Regions from separate parts of the Nonomuraea maheshkhaliensis genome, predicted to be linked through region 3. Evidence: riboswitches for the same ligand, from Rfam matches in the RefSeq annotation. Region 3 holds a riboswitch; each other region holds the start of a gene.
The links. Region 3 has a riboswitch for thiamine pyrophosphate ahead of ABFX54_RS22340 (FAD-dependent oxidoreductase). Riboswitches for the same ligand answer to the same signal wherever they lie in the genome.
Positions count from the first base shown of each region.

Region 1: linked by a shared signal. The riboswitch ahead of thiC (phosphomethylpyrimidine synthase ThiC) and the one ahead of ABFX54_RS22340 (FAD-dependent oxidoreductase) in region 3 are both predicted to bind thiamine pyrophosphate.
Region 2: linked by a shared signal. The riboswitch ahead of ABFX54_RS06185 (purine-cytosine permease family protein) and the one ahead of ABFX54_RS22340 (FAD-dependent oxidoreductase) in region 3 are both predicted to bind thiamine pyrophosphate.

Region 1 is NZ_BAAAMU010000015.1:53,345-59,760, reverse strand. It holds gene ABFX54_RS12970 (ABC transporter permease) at 1-627, shown strand, start outside; gene ABFX54_RS12965 (glycine betaine ABC transporter substrate-binding protein) at 624-1,586, shown strand; gene ABFX54_RS12960 (SDR family oxidoreductase) at 1,634-2,485, shown strand; gene thiC (phosphomethylpyrimidine synthase ThiC) at 2,487-4,031, opposite strand; TPP riboswitch at 4,024-4,136, opposite strand; gene ABFX54_RS12950 (hypothetical protein) at 4,226-4,576, shown strand; gene ABFX54_RS12945 (universal stress protein) at 4,588-5,421, shown strand; gene ABFX54_RS12940 (cellulose binding domain-containing protein) at 5,530-6,416, shown strand, end outside.
Region 2 is NZ_BAAAMU010000006.1:48,071-54,486, reverse strand. It holds gene ABFX54_RS06200 (ATP-binding protein) at 1-347, opposite strand, end outside; gene ABFX54_RS06195 (sensor histidine kinase) at 490-2,358, opposite strand; gene ABFX54_RS06190 (methylated-DNA--[protein]-cysteine S-methyltransferase) at 2,451-3,029, shown strand; gene ABFX54_RS06185 (purine-cytosine permease family protein) at 2,989-4,326, opposite strand; TPP riboswitch at 4,317-4,430, opposite strand; gene ABFX54_RS06180 (rhodanese-like domain-containing protein) at 4,495-4,818, opposite strand; gene ABFX54_RS06175 (winged helix-turn-helix transcriptional regulator) at 4,815-5,246, opposite strand; gene ABFX54_RS06170 (MFS transporter) at 5,324-6,416, shown strand, end outside.
Region 3 is NZ_BAAAMU010000032.1:15,064-21,479, reverse strand. It holds gene ABFX54_RS22360 (polyprenyl synthetase family protein) at 25-1,092, shown strand; gene thiE (thiamine phosphate synthase) at 1,192-1,830, opposite strand; gene ABFX54_RS22350 (Rv2175c family DNA-binding protein) at 1,808-2,182, opposite strand; gene ABFX54_RS22345 (NAD(P)/FAD-dependent oxidoreductase) at 2,213-3,376, opposite strand; TPP riboswitch at 3,435-3,553, shown strand; gene ABFX54_RS22340 (FAD-dependent oxidoreductase) at 3,543-4,862, shown strand; gene thiS (sulfur carrier protein ThiS) at 4,859-5,059, shown strand; gene ABFX54_RS22330 (thiazole synthase) at 5,052-5,807, shown strand; gene pknB (Stk1 family PASTA domain-containing Ser/Thr kinase) at 6,109-6,416, shown strand, end outside.

The sequences.
Region 1 (6,416 bases), on a different contig from region 3:
GAACGCGGCTCGCTCAACCTGCCGTTCCTGCTCCGCCGCACGTGGGAGCACATCCAGCTGGTCTTCTTCTCCACCGTGCTGGTGCTCGTGGTGGCGCTGCCGCTGGGCGTGCTGCTCACCCGGCGCGGCCTGCGCAGGGCGACACCGTTCGTGCTGGCCCTGGTGAACGTGGGCCAGGCGACCCCGGCTGTGGGGCTGGTGGTGCTGCTGGCGGTGGTGTTCCAGATCGGCTTCTGGACGGCGGTGGCGGCGCTGTTCGCCTACAGCCTGCTGCCGACGCTGCGCAACACGATGGTCGGCCTCGACCAGGTCGATCCGCGGCTGACCGACGCGGGGCGGGGCATCGGCATGTCGGCGGCGGGGGTGCTGTTCAAGGTGGAGCTGCCGATGGCGGCACCGGTCATCCTGTCGGGCGTACGCACCACGCTCGTGCTGAACGTCGGCACAGCGGGCATCGCCGCGTTCATCGGCTCCGGCGGGCTCGGCGACCTGATCACCACGGGCGTGAGCACGCAGCGCAACCTGATCCTCATCACCGGATGCGTGCTGATCGCGGTGCTGGCGCTGATCATCGACTGGCTGGGCGGCCTCGCCCAGCGCTACCTGGCCCCGAAGGGCCTTTCATGAGGTCTCGCATCGTGGTGATGCTGCTCCTGCTCGTCGCGGTGACGGCGTGCGGCCTGCGCCCCGCGTCGTCGTTCGTGCCGCCGATCGAGCCGGGCAGCATCCGCCCGATCCCCTCGCTCGAAGGCGTCAAGGTGCGGGTGACGTCCAAGGAGTTCACCGAGCAGCTCGTGCTCGGCAAGATCGCGGTGGTCGCGCTCACCGCCGCCGGGGCGGACGTGTCCGACCAGACGAACGTGCAGGGCAGCGTCAACGCCCGCACCTCGCTGACGCGCGGCGACGCCGACCTGATGTGGGAGTACACCGGCACCGGCTGGATCACCTACCTCGGCCAGACGGAGGCGATCCCCGACGCCGAGAAGCAGTACGAAGCCGTACGCGACCTCGATCTGCGCGAGAACGGCATCGTCTGGCTGCCGCCGGCCCCGCTGAACAACAGCTACTCGATGGGGGTCACGCGCGCCACAGCCGAGAAGTACGGCCTGAAGACGATCTCCGACATGACGAAGGTCCCGGTCGCCCAGCGCACCTTCTGCGTCGATCACGAGACCTTCGGCCGCGACGACGGCTTCCTCGGCATGCTCAAGGGCTACGGCCTCCAGTACGGCAAGGACGTCCCCCGCAACAACGTACGCCGGATGTCGACCGGCGTGCTCTACAACGCGATCGCGGCCGGCCAGTGCACGCTCGGCATGATCACCACCACGGACGGCCGGATCGACGCGCTCGGCCTCGTGCTGCTGGAGGACGACAAACACTTCTTCCCGCAGTACAACGCGGCCGTGACCATCCGCAGCCAGGTGGCCAGGGCCCATCCGGAGATCGCCCGCATCTTCGCGCCCATCAGCGCCAAGCTCACCGACGACGTGATCCGCAGGCTCAACGCCCAGGTGGACGTGGACGGCGACGTGCCCGTGCTGGTCGCCCGCGACTGGCTGCGGTCGGAGGGTTTCGTCAGATAGCCGGCCCCTGGCGTTAGCCATACCCGATCAAGGGCAGGCCCGAGGGCATGTCGCAGACACCACCACCCCAGAGCCAGCCGTACCCGGGTAAAAGCGGCGAGATGACGCCGCAGCCGCGTGACGAGATGCGCGACTACGCAGGCCGCGGCCTGCTGGACGGCAAGAAGGCCCTCGTCACCGGCGGCGACTCGGGCATCGGCCGGGCGGTCGCGGTGGCCTTCGCCAAGGAGGGGGCCGACGTCGCGATCGCGTACCTGAGCGAGCACGAGGACGCCGCCCACACCTCCTCGCTGGTGAAAGCGGCCGGGCGGCGCTGCGTGCTGCTGCCCGGCGACCTCGGCGACCGCGCCCACTGCGCCTCGGTCGTCGAGCAGACCGTGTCGGAGCTGGGCGGCCTGGACGTCCTGGTGAACAACGTGGCCTACCAGGAGCCGGTGGACGGCCTGGAGGAACTGTCCGACGAGCAGTGGGAGCACACGTTCGCGGTCAACATCCACAGCTACTTCCGCGTCACGAAGGCCGCGCTCGCCCACATGGGCCAGGGGAGCGCGATCGTCAACACCTCGTCGATCAACGGCCTGCGCGGCAACAAGACGCTCATCGACTACTCCGCCACCAAGGGCGCGATCAACGCCTTCACCTACGCCATGGCGCAGAACCTGGTCGAACGCGGCATCCGGATCAACGCCGTCGCCCCAGGGCCGGTGTGGACGCCGCTGATCCCGGCCACCTTCCCCGAGGAGAAAGTGGAGTCGTTCGGCGAGCAGGTGCCGATGGGGCGACCCGCCGATCCCGACGAGATCGCCCCATCGTACGTGTTCTTCGCCTCCAACCGGCTGTCGTCGTACTACACCGGCGAGGTCCTGGCCCCCATCGGCGGGGAGACGCTGCCCGGCTAGATCACTCGACGTAGATGTTGCCGCCGAGCCTCCTGAACTCGGCCGCCTTCTCCTCGAACCCCGCCTGCCTGATGTCGTGACTTATCCGCATCGAGCAGAACTTGGGCCCGCACATCGAGCAGAAGTGCGCCGTCTTGGCCGGCGCCGCCGGCAGCGTCTCGTCGTGGAAGGAGCGGGCGGTGTCGGGGTCGAGCGAGAGGTCGAACTGGTCCTCCCAGCGGAACTCGAAGCGCGCGTCGGACAGCGCGTCGTCCCACTCCTGCGCCCGCGCATGCCCCTTGGCCAGGTCGGCGGCATGGGCGGCGATCTTGTACGTGATCACGCCGGTCTTGACGTCGTCCTTGTCGGGCAGGCCGAGGTGCTCCTTCGGGGTGACGTAGCAGAGCATGGCGGTGCCGAACCAGCCGATCATGGCGGCCCCGATGCCCGAGGTGATGTGGTCGTATCCGGGCGCGACGTCGGTCACGAGCGGGCCCAGGGTGTAGAACGGCGCGTCGTCGCAGAGCTCGCGCTGCAGGTCGACGTTCTCCTTGATCTTGTGCATGGGCACGTGGCCCGGCCCCTCGATCATCACCTGGACGTCGTGCTCGCGCGCGATGCCGGTCAGCTCCCCCAGCGTGCGCAGCTCGGCGAACTGGGCCTCGTCGTTGGCGTCGGCGATCGATCCGGGACGCAGCCCGTCGCCGAGCGAGAACGACACGTCGTAGCGGGCCAGGATCTCGCACATCTCGGCGAAGTTCTCGTACAGGAAGCTCTCGCGATGGTGCGCCAGGCACCAGGCCGCCATGATCGAGCCGCCGCGCGAGACGATCCCGGTCTTGCGGGTGGCGGTGAGCGGCACGTACGAAAGCCGCACGCCCGCATGCACCGTCACATAGTCGACGCCCTGCTCGCACTGCTCGACCAGCGTGTCGCGGTAGACCTCCCACGACAGCAGTTCCGGCCGGCCCTTGACCTTCTCCAGCGCCTGGTAGATGGGCACGGTGCCGACCGGCACCGGCGAGTTGCGCAGGATCCACTCGCGGGTCTCGTGGATGTCGTCGCCGGTCGACAGGTCCATGATCGTGTCGGCGCCCCACCGGGTGGCCCAGGTCATCTTCTCGACCTCCTCCTCGATCGAGGAGGTGACGGCGGAGTTGCCGATGTTGGCGTTGATCTTGACCAGGAACTCCCGGCCGATGATCATCGGCTCCGACTCGGGATGGTTGACGTTCGCGGGGATGATGGCCCGGCCCGCCGCGACCTCCTGCCGGACGAACTCGGCGCTCACCCCCTCGCGCACCGCCACGAACTCCATCTCCTTGGTCACCAGCCCGCGCCGGGCGCAGCCGACCTGCGTGACCGGCTCACCCGCCGCCCGCCGCGCCTCGATCCACTCCTCGCGCAGGCGCGGCAGCCCACGCCGCGGGTCGGGCTCGAAGGAGGGGTCGGTGTAGGGGCCCGAGGTGTCGTACAACGTCACCGCCGAGCCGTTGGACAACCGGACCTGCCGCATCGGCACGCGGAGGTCACCGGAGTAGATCTTGGAAAAGCGCGCGCTGCTCATCGCGCAAACTCCCTTCGCCGGCATTACCCGGAGCAGGTTCTGGCGGTCGGCGGCTGTCAGCCGTCCTCTCAGCCCGGTCTGCACCGGGCTCCCGCGTTGGACGGCGATGATCGTACCCACGCCCGCCCCCACCCGAAACCTGGCGCCGAGGTTTGACGATCGCCGTGAGCGGTACGGTCCCCATCAGGGGGAACATGAAGAGATTCGCTGCTGTCGCAGGACTACTCGTCGTGATGGCCGCGTCCGGCGCCACCGCAGCCGCCGGAGACGGCATGGACCAGCACGAAGTCAGCCAGGAACAGTACGACACTCTCATCGCCCAGTGCCGCTACGCCGACACGGGCAAGGCCAAGTGCCGTGCCGCGGTCAGAGAGACGTACCGCGTCGGCACCGACGACAAGCGCCTCGACTGCCGCACCTACTCCGGCGTGACCGTCTGCGGCACGCTGCGGCTCAGCAGGTCCGAGCGCGCCTGCGTCCGTGACTCCCAATCGAAGGGGATCTCGTTCCGCCGTGCCGAGGTCGAATGTTACGCGCTGTCCTGAGGAGCTGAACCGTGATCATCGTCGGGGTGGACGGCTCCCGCGCCGGCCTTGAGGCCGCCGGCTGGGCCGCCGCCGAGGCCGCGCTGCGCGGATCGCCGCTGACCGTGGCGCACGCCGTGCCCAAGTGGGTGTGCGAGGAGGACACCGTACGCTACGCCGAGGTCGCCCGGTGGATGCGCGAGGGCGCTGCCACCGTGCTCGCGGCGGCCCGCGACCGCGCCGTGCGGGAGTCGCCGCAGGTGCCGGTGGAGCAGGTCCTGCTGCCGGGCGATCCCCGTACCGCGCTGATCAAGGCGTCCGAGGACGCCGAGCTGCTGGTCGTCGGCAGCAGCGGCATCGGCGGCGTGCGCGGCCTGCTCGTCGGATCCGTCGCGTACGGCGTCACCGCGCACGCGCGGACGAACGTCGTCCTCGTCCACGAACGTCCCCCGGCCGTCCGAGGCGACATCGTCGCCGGCACCGACGGCTCGCCCAGCGCCGGGCAGGCGTTGGAGTTCGCCTTCACCGAGGCGGAGCTGCGCGGGGCGCGGCTGCGTGCCGTACAGGCGTGGGCCTGGCCGCAGGCCGGCGGCTTCCCACCGGCCGACCGCGGCAGCGAGCAGCACACGCTGCGCCGGCTCAAGGAGTCGCTGACCGAGCACCAGGAGCGGCATCCCGGCGTCGAGGTGGTGACGGAGGTCGTGCACGGCCATCCGGTCGAGGTGCTCCGCGAGACGGCCGCCGGCGCCGATCTGCTGGTGGTGGGGTCGCGGGGGCATGGGCAGTTGGCGGGGATGCTGCTCGGCTCGATCAGCCAGGCACTCCTGCACCACGTCCCCTGCCCGCTTGCGGTGGTCCGCAGCTGAAAGTTACATCCATACCCCCAGGTCAAGCGTTTCTCTCAGGCGTCATCCTTTCCGTCGCGCGGCCCACGATCCTACGATCTGCGCAGGCTGACGACGGGAGAGCAGACCATGCGCAAGATCGGCTCCGCGCTGGCCGCGATGGTGGCGCTGGCCGCGGCGGTGCTGTTCGCCACCACGGCCACCGCGAGCGCAGCCCCCATCAGGATCATGCCCCTGGGCGACTCGATCACCGGCTCCCCCGGCTGCTGGCGCGCCCTGCTCTGGAACCGCCTCCAGAGCACCGGCCACACGAACGTCGACTTCGTCGGCACCCTGCCACCCCAGGGCTGTGCGGTGGCGCACGACGGCGACAACGAGGGCCACGGCGGCTACCTGGCCACCAATGTGGCCAACCAGGGCCTGCTGACCGGCTGGCTCGCCGCCACCCGGCCCGACGTGGTGCTCATGCACTTCGGCACCAACGACGTATGGAGCAACATCGCCCCGGCGACGATCCTCAGCGCGTTCACCACGATGGTGAACCAGATGCGGGCGAGCAACCCGAACATGAGGATCCTCGTCGCCAAGATCATCCCCATGAACCCCTCCAGCTGCGCCGACTGCGCCCAGCGGACCGTGACCCTCAACAACGCCATCCCCGCCTGGGCCGCCGCCACGACCACCCCGCAGTCGCCGATCACGGTCGTGGACCAGTGGACGGGCTTCAACACCGCCACCGACACCTACGACGGGGTGCACCCGAACGCGGCGGGCGACCAGAAGATGTCCGACAAGTGGTACCCGCCCCTGGTGGACGCCCTCGGCAGCACTGTGACACCACCGCCCCCTTCTGGGGGATGCGCCGCCGCGTACCAGCGCACCGGCCAGTGGCAGGGCGGCTTCCAGGCCGAGGTCACCGTCACGAACACCGGCACCTCGCCGATCAGCACCTGGACGGTGGCGTGGACGTTCGCCGACGGCCAGCGGATCACCCAGCTGTGGGGCGGGACGCTGAG
Region 2 (6,416 bases), on a different contig from region 3:
CCGTCGTGCCTGACCCCCCAGCTCTCCGCCACGTATTCCACGATGCCGAGCCCCCGGCCTCCGAGCGATGACAGGGTCGGGCGGCCCGCGCGCGGCTCGGTCGCCGCCCCTCCGTCGCTCACCGCCACCTCTACGTGTTCGTCGCTTCGCAGCCACGCCACTCTCACCATGCCGGACGGCAGCGGATGCGCGTGACGCAGCGCGTTGCTCAGCAACTCGCTCACCACGAGCACCGCGTCGTCGATCGCGGCGGTGAAGACCCCACTGTCCTGCAGATCTGTGCTCAGACGCTGGCGGGCGACGGCGACGCTGGACGGCGCGTACGGCAGCAGCACCACGCTTGACACACCCACCTCCCCGTTACCTGTGCCCCCCGCGGGAACACTCCCCGGTACGACCGAAATGCCCCGTTACTCGATCCCAGAAACCGCATTGCGATCACAGCTTGTACTCATTGGACGATAGATCAGCTCAACCGTGACCACCTCGTTACCGCATCGGTGTGTCGGATCCGATAGGGGAAGCGCATCGCAGCACGAGTCGCATCCTGGTGCCCCCTTCCCGTCGCGGATGAGCGCTCACATCTCCCCCCTGTGCTCTGGCGAGACTGCGGACGATGTAGAGACCGAGCCCCACTCCACCAAACCGTCTCCGGTCGCCGCTGTCCACCTGGACGAAGCGCTCAAAGATCCGCTCCCGGTCACCAGGGGCGATACCGACGCCCTCGTCGTCCACGACGACGACCACGTTCTCACCGTCCGGCCAGGCGGCGACGCTGATGAGCCCGCCCTTCGGCGAGTACTTGAAGGCGTTCTCCAAGAGCTGACCGAGAATGATGTCCGTGGCCAAGGGATCACCGAGCACGAGCGGCAACCCCCGGGCGATGTCCACCTCCACGCGGTGTTTGTCCGACAGCGCCGGCAGGCCCAGCGTGGCCGCGTCGATCCGCTCGGCCAGATCGACCTCCTCGATCCGCACCTTGAGCTCGTCGGCCCCCGCCCTGGCCCCCAGCAGCAGGTGGTCCATGAGCTCGCCCAGCGACCTGGAGCGCTCGGCGATCGTGTGCACGGCGGCGCGGCGCTCGGCGTCGGCCATCTTGTCCCAGCGCGCGTCCAGCGTGCTGGCGAAGCCCCGCACGATCGTGATCGGCGTCCGCAGCTCGTGGCTGGTCGTGGCCAGGAAGAGGTCCTTGGCCTCCTCCAGTTCCTTGGCCGAGGTGACGTCGCGGAAGTCCACGACCACCTCGCCCGTCTCCTCGATCTGCGCGCTCACCACGTCCAGCCACCTGCCGTTCTCCATCTGGAAGGTGACCTTCTCGCCGGGCTTGGGCAGCGGGAACGGGGGCGGGGCGCCGATGACGGACTCGGGGGCCAGCGCGGTCAGTCCGGCCGCGGCCGGGTTCCAGCGCACCACCAGGCCGTCCTGGTCGAGCACGGCGATGCCGTCGGCGCTGGCGTCGAACACGGCCCGCTCGTGCGCCCGCTGGCGTACCGCCTCCTGGTAGGCCACCGCGTTGCCGACGGCGATGCCCGCGTGCCCGGCCAGCAGTTCCAGCAGCTCCAGCTCCAGGTGGCCGGGGTTGCGCCGGGCGAACAGCGCGTACAGCGCGCCGTACGGCCGCCCGCCCACGGCGGCCAGGCCCAGCGCGACCGTGTGCAGGCCGCGCAGCCGAGCCCACACCAGGTCGTCGAGCCCGTCGGACTCCAGCATGACGGTCTTGCCGGTGCGTAAGAGCCGGTCCACCAGGCTCGTGCGCAGGTCGGTGGTGGTGCCTCTGATCGAGTCGGGCAGCTGGTACGTGCTCACCAGCCGCAGCCGGTCACCCTCGATGAGCACGAACCCGCCGGCGTCCGCCCCGGTCAGCTCGGTGAGGTTGGCCGAGATCCGGTCGAGCACGGCCGACAGCTCCAGCTCGGAGTTGATGTCGCCGACCACGTCGGTGAGCCGGCGCACGAGCCTGGCCCGGCGGGCCATCCGGTTCCTGGCCAGCTCGTCGGCCTGCGCCGGGTGATACACGCACACGTAGCCGCCCACGGCGCTGCCCAACCGCAGCGCGCTGATGTCGACGCGCAGGTCGAGCAGGGCGCCGTCGCTGTGCAGCCGCTTGGTGCGCAGCGAGACCGGCTCCCCGGTGCGTACGCGCTCCAGCACGGCGTTGTGCTCCGCGGTCAGCTCGTCGGGCACGATCGGCGCCCTGCGCCCCAGCACCTCCTCGGCCGCCCAGCCGAACACGCGCTCGGCGGCGGCGTTCCACACCAGGACGCTCTGGTCCCGGTCGAGCGCCACGACGGCGTTGGGCGAGCTGTCAAGCGCCGCGCGAGCGATCTCATCGTCACTACCGGCCCATTCGTCCCCCACTACTCCATAGTGCACGTGGCGCGGTGGGTGCGTCGGGCGATCCGTCCGATACGCTGCGGTCACGGTGATTCCGGCGGGTGGAGGTTGAGGGTATGTCGAGCAACGATCTCGATGCCCTGCTGCGTGTGACCTCTAGCACCTATCGAGGTGATACGCCGCCTGACATCGCTTTCGGCACCTATGACGGCGCCGTGGGCCGGTTGGTGCTGGCCGTGACGGGCAAGGGTGTCGCGGCGTGCAGCTTCGAGGCGGAAAACAACGTCTTCGAGCTGGTCAGCAGGCATGTGGGCAGCTTCATCGGGCCCGACGCGAGGCGGCTGGACCCGGTGCGCAGAGAGCTGGACGCCTACTTCTCCGGGCGGCTGCGGGCGTTCACGCTGCCGGTGGATCTGGCGCTGGCGACGCCGTTCGCTCGCACGGTGCTGCAGAAGACGATGGCCGTCCCCTACGGCACGACCACGACGCTGGAGGAGATCGGCCAGAGCATCGGCCGGCCGCGCGCGCTGCGCGCGATCGGCAACGCGCTGTCCTCCAACCCCGTCTGCGTGATCGTGCCCTGCCACCGGGTGGTGCGCGAGGACGGCGCGCTCGGCGACTACGCGGGTGGGGCCGTTGCCAAGCAGCACCTGCTCAACGTCGAACAGCGGGCCGGCGCAGCGCCAGGCCGATGAGCAGTGTGACGAGCGCGGCCACCAAGGCCCCGCCGAGCGCGCCGTTCATCCACGTCTGCCGGGTGAAGCCGATGGCCTCGCGCAGGCTCGCCCAGATCCCGTCCCACGCCTCAACCGTCGGCGTCGAGGTGGTCAGCCAGTAGGCCACGAAGCCGAGCGCCCACGGCACCACCATCGACCAGCGTGAGGGCGCGTCCTCCGCGGTGTTCCAGCCGGCGCCGCGGCGCAGCACGAAGTAGTCGACGGCCAGCACGGCGAACATCGGCACGAACACGGCCCCGATCACGCCCAGGAACGCGCCGTACGACGTGACGTCCACCAGCAGCGCGATCACCACGGTGAGCACGCCGATGAGCACGGAGAAGACGCGCCGGTCCATCCGCGGCAGCAGGTTCTGCAGCGACATCGTGGTCGAGTAGACATTGGCGAAGGACTGGTCGGTCTCGCGCAGGACCAGGATGCCGAAGAACAGCGCGCCCAGCGGCATCGCCACGAACGAGCCGAACACCGCGGTCCCGTCGGTCTGCACCGCGGCGACGCCCGCGAGCGCCACCGCGTAGACGCCGAGCCCGAGGCAGGCGACCTGGGCCAGGGTGTAGCCGCCGACCACGCCGGTGAAGGCGGCCCTGCTGGAGCGCGAGTGGCGGGCGAAGTCCGCGGCCATGGGCACCCAGGACACCGACAGCGCGATCACGTAGTCGACCGCAGCGGGGAAGGCCGTCCACGTCCCGCCGGTCTGCGGGGGCGCCTCGCGCAGGAAGAACACCGTGAACCAGACCATCGCGATGATCACGCCGACGGTGACGTACCGGCGCAGCAGCCGGATCGAGCCGAGCGGCCAGATGGTCAGCGCGGTGGTCAGCACCCCGGCCACGATCACCCACACCTGGTACGGCACCGAACCGAAGATCGCCGTGGCGCCTTTGGCGATCACCCAGAGCTCGAAGGCGCCCCAGCCGAGCATCTGGACGATGTTCAGCACCGTCGGCACGTAGGAGATCCTGGCACCGAACAGGCCGCGCAGCAGCACCATGGCCGGCTGCCCAGTGCGGGTGCCGGGAATGGCCGACAGGCCCACCATGGCGGTGCCGATCAGGCTGCCCACCACCGTGGCCACGAGCGCGGCGCCCAGGGTGAGCGGGGCGTCGCCGAGCGGGTTGATCAGGAACAGGGCGCCGGAGAAGCCGAGGAGGCTCACTCCGAGATTCGCCCAGAGCGCACCCTGATCGAGCACGCCCAGAGTCTTCGGCGCTTCGCCTTCGAGGGTCAGGGGGACTTCTTCGACGCCGTGCGACATCGCACACTCCCTACGCCGGCATTATCCGGACAGGTTCCGGCGGTCGGCAGCGGATCAGTGGCTGCCCTCTCAGCCCGGCACCCCGAGCTCCCGCGACGATATGTAATTTGCGCCCTCATCATGCCTTAATGGCGGCAGAACCGCCATAGTGGGGGCCTTGCTACCGATTCAGGCGACGAACGGCTGTTGTCCCGTCTCGCTCACCATCGGCCGACGGGAGAACTCCCACGACTGCATGCCGCCGCCGACGTTGATCGCGTCGCGCCCGAGCTGGTTGAGCCAGGCCGCGACCTGCATCGACCGGCCGCCCACGCGGCAGACGACGTAGACGGTCGTGTCGGCGGGGACCTCGTCGACCCGGCCCTGAATCTGGGTCATGGGGATGTGGACGGCCTGCGGCGCGTGGCCCGCCACCCATTCGTCCTGCTCGCGGACGTCGAGCAGGTAGGCATCGGCGGGAACGGCGCCCGCCTCGATCTCGGGAACGGTCATGACTCCATCATCTCGCGCCGCGCGTCGTAGGCGGCACGCGCCGCAGCGATCTCCTGCTGGTGCGCCTCGGTCCACGTGACCAGGGACTTGATGGTCTCGTGCAGCGTACGGCCGAGCGGCGTCAGCGCGTAGTCCACCCGGGGCGGCACCACGGGGTGGACCGTGCGGCTGACCAGGCCGTCGCGTTCGAGCTGGCGCAGAGTGACGCTGAGCATGCGCTGGCTGACGCCGTCGATCTCGCGGCGCAACTGGGTGAAGCGCAGGCTCTGGCAGTCGAGCAGGGCGATGACCAGCAGCGACCACTTGTCCGCGATGCGGTCGAGGATCTGCCTGACCTCGCAGTCCTCCCGGGTGTCCCACTGCCAAACGTCGTAGTCGTCCATGGTGCCTTCGCGGTAACCGAGTGATTCGAAAGTGCCGTCTTCCATCGTCTTTCATGCTGACCCATGATGTGAACGGTTACAAGAGATAACCGATATGCAAAGAAGTAACCGGGGGTCTTGCGATGTCTGTTCCCGCCCGATCGTGGGGCGCGCTGATCGTTCTGTGCGGCGCCATCTTCCTTGAGGGCATCGACGTGGCCATGCTGAACATCGCCCTGCCGGCCATCAGGGCCGATCTGGGGCTGTCCACGGGCATGCTGAGCGGGGTCGTGAGCGCGTACGTGCTCGGCTACGGCGGTTTCATGCTGCTCGGCGGCCGGGCGGCCGACCTGCTGGGACGGCGGCGGATGTTCCTGCTCTGGCTGGTGGTGTTCCTGGTCTTCTCGGGGCTCGGCGGTTTCGCGAACGAGGGGTGGGTGCTGCTGCTGGCCAGGTTCGTCACGGGGGTGGCCGCCGCGTTCCTGACGCCGGCCGGGCTCTCGCTGATCACCACGACCTTTCCCGAAGGCCGGCTGCGCAACAAGGCGCTGCTCATCTACGCGGGCACGGCGGCGGGCGGCTTCGCCCTCGGGCTCGTGGCCGGCGGGCTGCTGACCGCGATCGGCTGGCGCTGGGTGTTCTTCGCGCCCGTGCTGATGTCGCTGCTCATCCTGATCGCCGCCGTCCCCCTGATCAGGGAGCCGGCCAGGGAGCACCGGCCGGCGGCCGGCGGGTTCGACGTGCTGGGCGCGGTGACGATCACGGGCGCGATGATGCTGCTGGCGTACGGCGTCGTACGGCTTGAGCACCCGGCCGACGGCTGGCCCCTCACGGTGGCGGCCTTCGCCGGCGGTCTCGCGCTGGTGGCGGCGTTCACCGCCGTCGAGCGCCGGTCGGCCAGTCCGCTCGTCCGCCTCGGTCTGCTGCGCTCGGCTCCGCTGATCCGGGCCAACCTGATGGCCGCCCTGCTCACGGCCTCGTTCTTCGGCTTCCAGTTCCTGGTCACGCTCTACCTTCAGGAGCTGCGCGGGTGGTCGACCGTGCAGACCGGCCTGGCCCTGCTGGCGGCGGCCATCGACGTGGTGCTCGCTCCGGTGCTCACGCCCTGGCTGGTCAACCGGTACGGCAGCGCCAGGGTCGTGCTCGGCGGCCTGCTGTCGGGCCTGCTGGCCTACGCGCTGTTCCTCGGGGTGGGGCTCGACTGGACGTACGCGGCCATGCTGCCCTCCATGCTGC
Region 3 (6,416 bases):
CTCCCGGCCACTAGTCTCATGGGCATGACCACTGACGCGGCCGGCCTGGAGATCCTGCGCGCGCAGGTCGAGCGCGCCCTCGGAGAGTTCGTCGGACGGCAGCTGCCCGACGGCGGCGACCCCGAGTTCGCGCCGCTGCGCGAGGCGGCCGACAAACTGCTGTCCGGCGGCAAGCGACTGCGGCCGGCGTTCTGCTACTGGGGGTGGCGCGGCGCCGGCGGCACCGACGTGCCCGGCATCTTCACCGCCGCCGCCTCGCTGGAGCTGCTGCAGGCCAGCGCGCTGGTGCACGACGACGTGATGGACAAGAGCGATCTGCGCAGGGGCATGCCGTCCGCGCACCGCCGTTTCCAGGCGATGCACGAGAAGTCGGGCTGGCACGGCTCGGCGGAGCAGTTCGGCGAGGGCGCGGCGATCCTGCTGGGCAACCTGCTGCTGATCTGGTCGGGCGAGATGTGGCGGGCCAGCGGGCTGCCGCGCGAGTCGCTGGAGGCGGCCCAGCCCGTCCACGACCACATGCGCACCGAGCTGATGTGCGGCCAGTATCTCGACCTGCTGGAGCAGGCGCACGGGGAGAACTCGTTCGAGTCGGCGCTGCGGGTGGCGCTGTACAAGAGCGGCAAATACTCGGTGGAGCAGCCGCTCAGGCTGGGGCTGGCGCTGGCCGGGCGGGAGCTGGCGCCGTGGATGGACGAGCTGTGCGCCGGGTTCGGGCGGCAGGTCGGGATCGCGTTCCAGTTGCGCGACGACATCCTCGGGGTCTTCGGCGACCCGGCGCAGACGGGCAAGCCCGCCGGCGACGACCTGCGGGAGGGCAAGCGGACGATGCTGGTGGCCCGCACCCTGGCCGCGGCCTCGCCCGCCGAGGCCGGCACCGTGCGCCGGCTGCTCGGTGATCCCGCGCTGGACGAGGGCGGGATCGAGACGCTGCGGCAGATCATCGACGACACCGGAGCGCTGCGGGAGTGCGAGGACCTGATCGGCGACTACCTGGGCGAGGCGCTGGGGGCGCTCGGCGCGGTCGTGGTCACGCCGCAGTCGCGCGCCGCGCTGACCGACCTGGCCATCGCCGCCACCAGCCGCAAGACCTGACCCCCCGCCGGCTCGCCGACCGGCCCGCCGTCCGACCGCTCACCCGCCGCACGGCCGACGGCCGACCGGCGGTTCAGCCGGTCGGCGGTGTTCGGCGGTTCAGCCGGCCGGCAGGCGTTTGGCGAACTCGGCGGCGCCCGCGCCCGGGTCGTCGGCGTCGGTGATCGCGCGGACGACCACCACCCGGCTCACCCCGTACGACATCACCTCGTCCAGGTTGGCGAGGTCGATGCCGCCGATCCCGAACCACGGCCGCGAGGTGCCCAGCGACGCCGCGTGCCGCAGCAGCGACGGGCCGGGAGCCGGGCGGCCGGGCTTGGTCGGTGTGGGCCAGACGGGCCCGCAGCAGAAGTAGTCGACGCCCTCCTCCACGGCCGCGGCGGAAGCCTCGGCGGCGGAGTGGGTGGACCGTCCGATGACGATGTCGTCGCCGAGTATCTCTCGCGCGACCGTCACAGGAAGGTCGTCCTGCCCCAGATGGAGCACGTCGGGGCGGGCGGCGTACGCGATGTCCGCCCGGTCGTTGACAGCCAGAAGCTTGCCGTGCCGGTCGCAGGCGTCGCGGAAGACCTCGAGGAGCGCGAGTTCTTCGCGTGCCTCAAGACCCTTCTCCCGCAGCTGGATGATGTCCACGCCGCCGGCCAGCACCGCGTCGAGGAACTCCGCCAGATCGCCGCGGTCGCGGCGGCCGTCTGTGCAGAGATAGAGGCGCGCGTCAGAAAGCGAGGGCTTGGGCACGCCGCTTGACCTCGGTATGACGGCCGGCCCTGATCGCCTCGACGGGCGATCCTGGCAGCGACTCGTCGGGGGTGAAGAGCCAGCGCAGCGACTCCACGTCGTCGTAGCCGGCATCCTGCAACACCGTCAGGGTGCCGGGCAGGCCCTTCATCACGTCCTTCCCATCGAGGAACACCGCGGGCACCTGTGGCCCGCCGCCGCCCCGGCGCACGCCGAGGAGCTTGTGGTCCTTCAGGAGCTGCTTGGCCCGGCCGATCGAAAGGTCGAGGCGCCTGGCCACTTCGGGGAGCGTGAGCCACTCGTCGATGAGCTGCTCGGTCTCCCGGTCGATCTGTGCAACAGAAAGCGTCACGAAACCACAACTACCACATGCCGTGCTTGCTCAAACAACACAATCCCGTAGAGAGACTTGTGGATCTACCAGGCGTTCCGTGTCCAGACGGTGACCGGCGTCGATGATCCGCCGCCCCTGTACGAGGTCGCGCGGCCGGTCCACGGCCAGTACGGCGGCCAGAGTGTCGTCCTCGGTGAGCCAGACGGCCGACCATTTGCCCTCGGGCTCGCCCCGGTAGACGAGCCGCTCGCCGGCCGGATGGTGTCCGGCGTACTGGATCATGTGGCCGAACTGCTCGGACCAGAAGTAGGGCACCGGGTCGTAGACCGCCTCCTCCCCCAGCAGCGTCGCGGCGGCGACCTCGGGGGCGTTGAGCGCGGTGTCCCAGTGTTCGACCCTGAGCCTGGTGCCCCAGCGGCGCGACCACCAGGCGGCGCAGTCGCCCACGGCGACGGTGCCGGGCAGCGAGGCGCGCAGGTGCTCGTCGGTGACGACGCCGTTGTGCAGGTCGATGTCGGCCTCGGCCAGCCACCCGACGGCGGGCCGTACGCCGATGCCGGTGACGACCACGTGGGCCTCGATGAACTCGCCGCCCACCAGCCGCACGCCGCCCTCGTCCACGGAGTCGACCATGGCCCCGAGGCGCAGGTCGATGCCGTCGTACCAGGGCACGGTGCGCGCGCCGATCTCGGCGCCGACGGCGGTGCTCAGCGGGGCCCGCGCGCTCTCGACGACCGTCACCTCGCAGCCGGCGCGGCGGGCCGCGGTGGCCACCTCGGCGCCGATCCAGCCGGCGCCGATGATCGCCACGCGGGCGCCGGGGACGAGCACGGCGCGCAGCTCGTGGGCGTCGTCGAGGGTGCGCAGCACGTGCTGGAGGCCGTCGCCCGGCAGCCTGATCGGCTCGGCGCCGGTGGCGATGACCAGGCCGTCGTAGCCGATCTCGCCCTCGGTGGTCTCCACGACGCCGGCGCGCAGCGACTTGGCGCTGACGCCCGGCCAGAAGTCGACCTCCAGGGCGTCGAGGTCGGTGTCGACGAAGCTCGTGTCGGCCTCGCCCTTCAGCACGGCCTTCGACAGGGGCGGCCGGTCGTAGGGCCGATGGCGCTCCTCGCCCATCAGCGTGATCCGGCCGGTGAATCCGCGCCCTCGCAGGGCCTCGACCGTACGCAGTCCGGCCAGGCCCGCTCCCACCACCACGACATGGTTCACGTTCAAGACCATAACGGGGGCGGTGCACGGCCGCCGCACCGAGGCCGTAGGCTGTGGAGGTAAGACGCGCGGGAGTCCGGCCGTTTCACCGGGCTGAGAGGAAGGCTGTGACGGGCCTTCGACCGCAAGACACCTGATCCGGATCATGCCGGCGAAGGGAGCGCAGGTGGATGTGATCGTGGGCGGCGGGGTCGTCGGCCTCTCCGTGGCGTGGCGGCTGGCCCGTGAGGGGCGCGAGGTCACCGTGGTCGATCCGGCGCCGGGGCGGGGCGCCTCCTATGCCGCGGCGGGGATGCTGGCCCCGGTCAGCGAGGTGACCTACACCGAGGCGCCGCTGCTGCGGCTCGGGGTGGCGTCGCTGCGCCGCTGGCCCGCCTTCGCCGCCGAACTCACCGAGGACGCCGGGCTCGCGAGCCCGCGTACGGACGTCGGCGCGGGGCCGGGCGCGACTGCCGGGCTCACCGGCCCGAGGCTGCGCGCGGGTGCCGGGCTCGCCGGTGACGGCGCGGACGGAGGAGATGCGCTCGCGCTGGATCTGCGGTCCGACGGGACGCTGGACGTCGCGTTCGGGGCCGACGACCTGGCGGCGCTGGACGAGCTGGCGGCGTTCATGGACAAGCTCGGGCTGCCGGTCGAGCGGCTCACCGGGCGCGAATGCCGCCGCCTGGAGCCCATGCTGGCCCCGTCCGTGCGTGGCGGGCTGCTGGCGCCCGGCGACGCCTGGGTGGATCCGCGCCGGGTGACCGCGGCCCTGCTGGCCGTGCTGGAGCGGCTCGGGGCCGAGGTGGTCCGCGCCCGCGTCACCGAGCTGCTGCGCGAAGACGGCCGGGTCACGGGGGTACGCCTCGCGACGCCGGAGCCGTACGGGATCGGGCCTGGCGGCGGGCACGGTGAAGTCGGACCGGGCGCCAAAGCGGAGACCCGAGCGGGCACCAGGACAGGCACTGGGACGGCGACCAGCGCGGAGACCCGGGCCGAGATCAGGGCCGAGCGGGTCGTCCTGACCGCCGGCGCGTGGAGCGGCGAGCTGGCCGAGGTGCCGGTGCGGCCGGTCAAGGGGCAGATCATGCGGCTGCGCTCGCCACAGCCGCTGCTGACCCGGTGCGTACGCGGCACCGTGCACGGCTCGTCGGTCTACCTGGTCCCCCGGGGCGACGGCGAGCTGGTGGTCGGCGCCACCCAGGAGGAGCTGGGCTTCGACACCAGGGTGACCGCCGGCGGGCTCTACGAGCTGCTGCGCGACGCCAGGGAGCTGGTTCCCGGCGTCACCGAGCTGGAGGTCGCCGACGTGGTGGCGGGGCTGCGGCCGGGCACGCCGGACAACCTGCCGGTCATCGGCCCCAGCGGGACGCCTGGGCTGACGTTCGCGACCGGGCACCACCGGGGCGGCGTGCTGCTGGCCCCGCTCACGACGGCCATCCTGCTGGGCGAGGAGGGCGAGCTGGCGGCGCTGTGCTCGCCGGAGAGATTTCAGGGAATTTCATGATTGTTACCATCAACGGGTCCGCGCACGAGGTGGCCGACGGCATGACCGTGGCGCAGGCCGTACAGACATTGACCACGGCCACCACCGGAGTGGCCGTGGCCGTGAACGACGAGGTGGTCACCCGCAGCGCCTGGGAGACGACGGCGCTCGGCGACAGTGACCGCGTGGAGGTCCTGACGGCGGTGCAAGGTGGATGATCTGATCATCGCCGGGGAGAAGTTCTCCTCCCGGCTCATCATGGGAACCGGCGGCGCGCCCTCGCTGGAGGTGCTGGACCAGGCGCTCGCGGCGTCGGGCACCGAGCTGACCACGGTGGCGATGCGGCGGCTCGACCCGGGTTCGCGCGGCTCCGTGCTCGACGTGCTGCGCCGGCGCGACATCAAGGTGCTGCCCAACACGGCGGGCTGCTTCACCGCGGGCGAGGCCGTGCTGACGGCCCGGCTGGCCAGGGAGGCCCTGGGTACGAACTGGGTCAAGCTGGAGGTCATCGCCGACGAGCGGACCCTGCTGCCCGATCCGATCGAGACGTTCGACGCGGCCGAGCGGCTGGTGGGCGACGGGTTCGTGGTGCTGCCGTACATCGGGGACGATCCGGCGCTGGCGCGGCGGCTTGAGCAGGCCGGGTGCGCGGCGGTGATGCCGCTGGGCGCGCCGATCGGCTCGGGGCTGGGCATCCGCAACCCGCACAGCATCGAGCTGATCGTGGAGGCCGCGTCCGTGCCGGTGATCCTCGACGCGGGCATCGGCACGGCCAGTGACGCCGCGCTGGCGATGGAGCTGGGCTGCGACGCGGTGCTCCTGGCCACGGCCGTGACCAGGGCGCAGCGGCCCGACCTCATGGCGGCGGCCATGAAGGGCGCCTTCGCGGCCGAGCGGCTGGCCCGCCAGGCGGGCCGCATCCCGCGCCGCCGCTACGCCGAGGCATCCTCCCCGACATCCCCGTAACCCGACCGGCCCGCCCGGCCGTGACCCGACGGCCCGGCCGGCCCGCCCGATCCCCTCCCTCCCGTACGCCACGCGCCTGGCCGGATCCGCGTCCACGACCCGCCCGGCCAGGACCGCGACACGCCGGAGGCGCCGTCGCGGGATGTCACGGAGGGTGCCGGGACGGGCACCGGGAGAGCCGCGTTTCAGGGGTGTGAGGGGGCCGGGACGGGTTCGGCGGGGCGTCGTGACGAGAACGTCTCCGCATCGGTTTCGGGCGGTGGGGCCCTGCCAGTGGCAAAACGCCCGTAAACTCAGCGGGGTGGATACGACGACTGCGGACCCCCTGGTCGGGCGGCTCCTCGATGGGCGCTACCGCATCGAGAGCCGAATCGCCCGGGGCGGTATGGCGACCGTCTACCTCGCGCTGGACATCCGGCTCGACCGGACGGTGGCGCTGAAGGTCATGCACCGCTCGCTCGCCGAGGACCCGGCGTTCGTCAGAAGGTTCATCGGCGAGGCGAAGTCGGTCGCCAGCCTCTCCCATCCCAATGTGGTGCACGTCTTCGACCAGGGCACCGACAACGACGTCGTCTACCTGTCGATGGAATACGTCCCCGGCCGCACGCT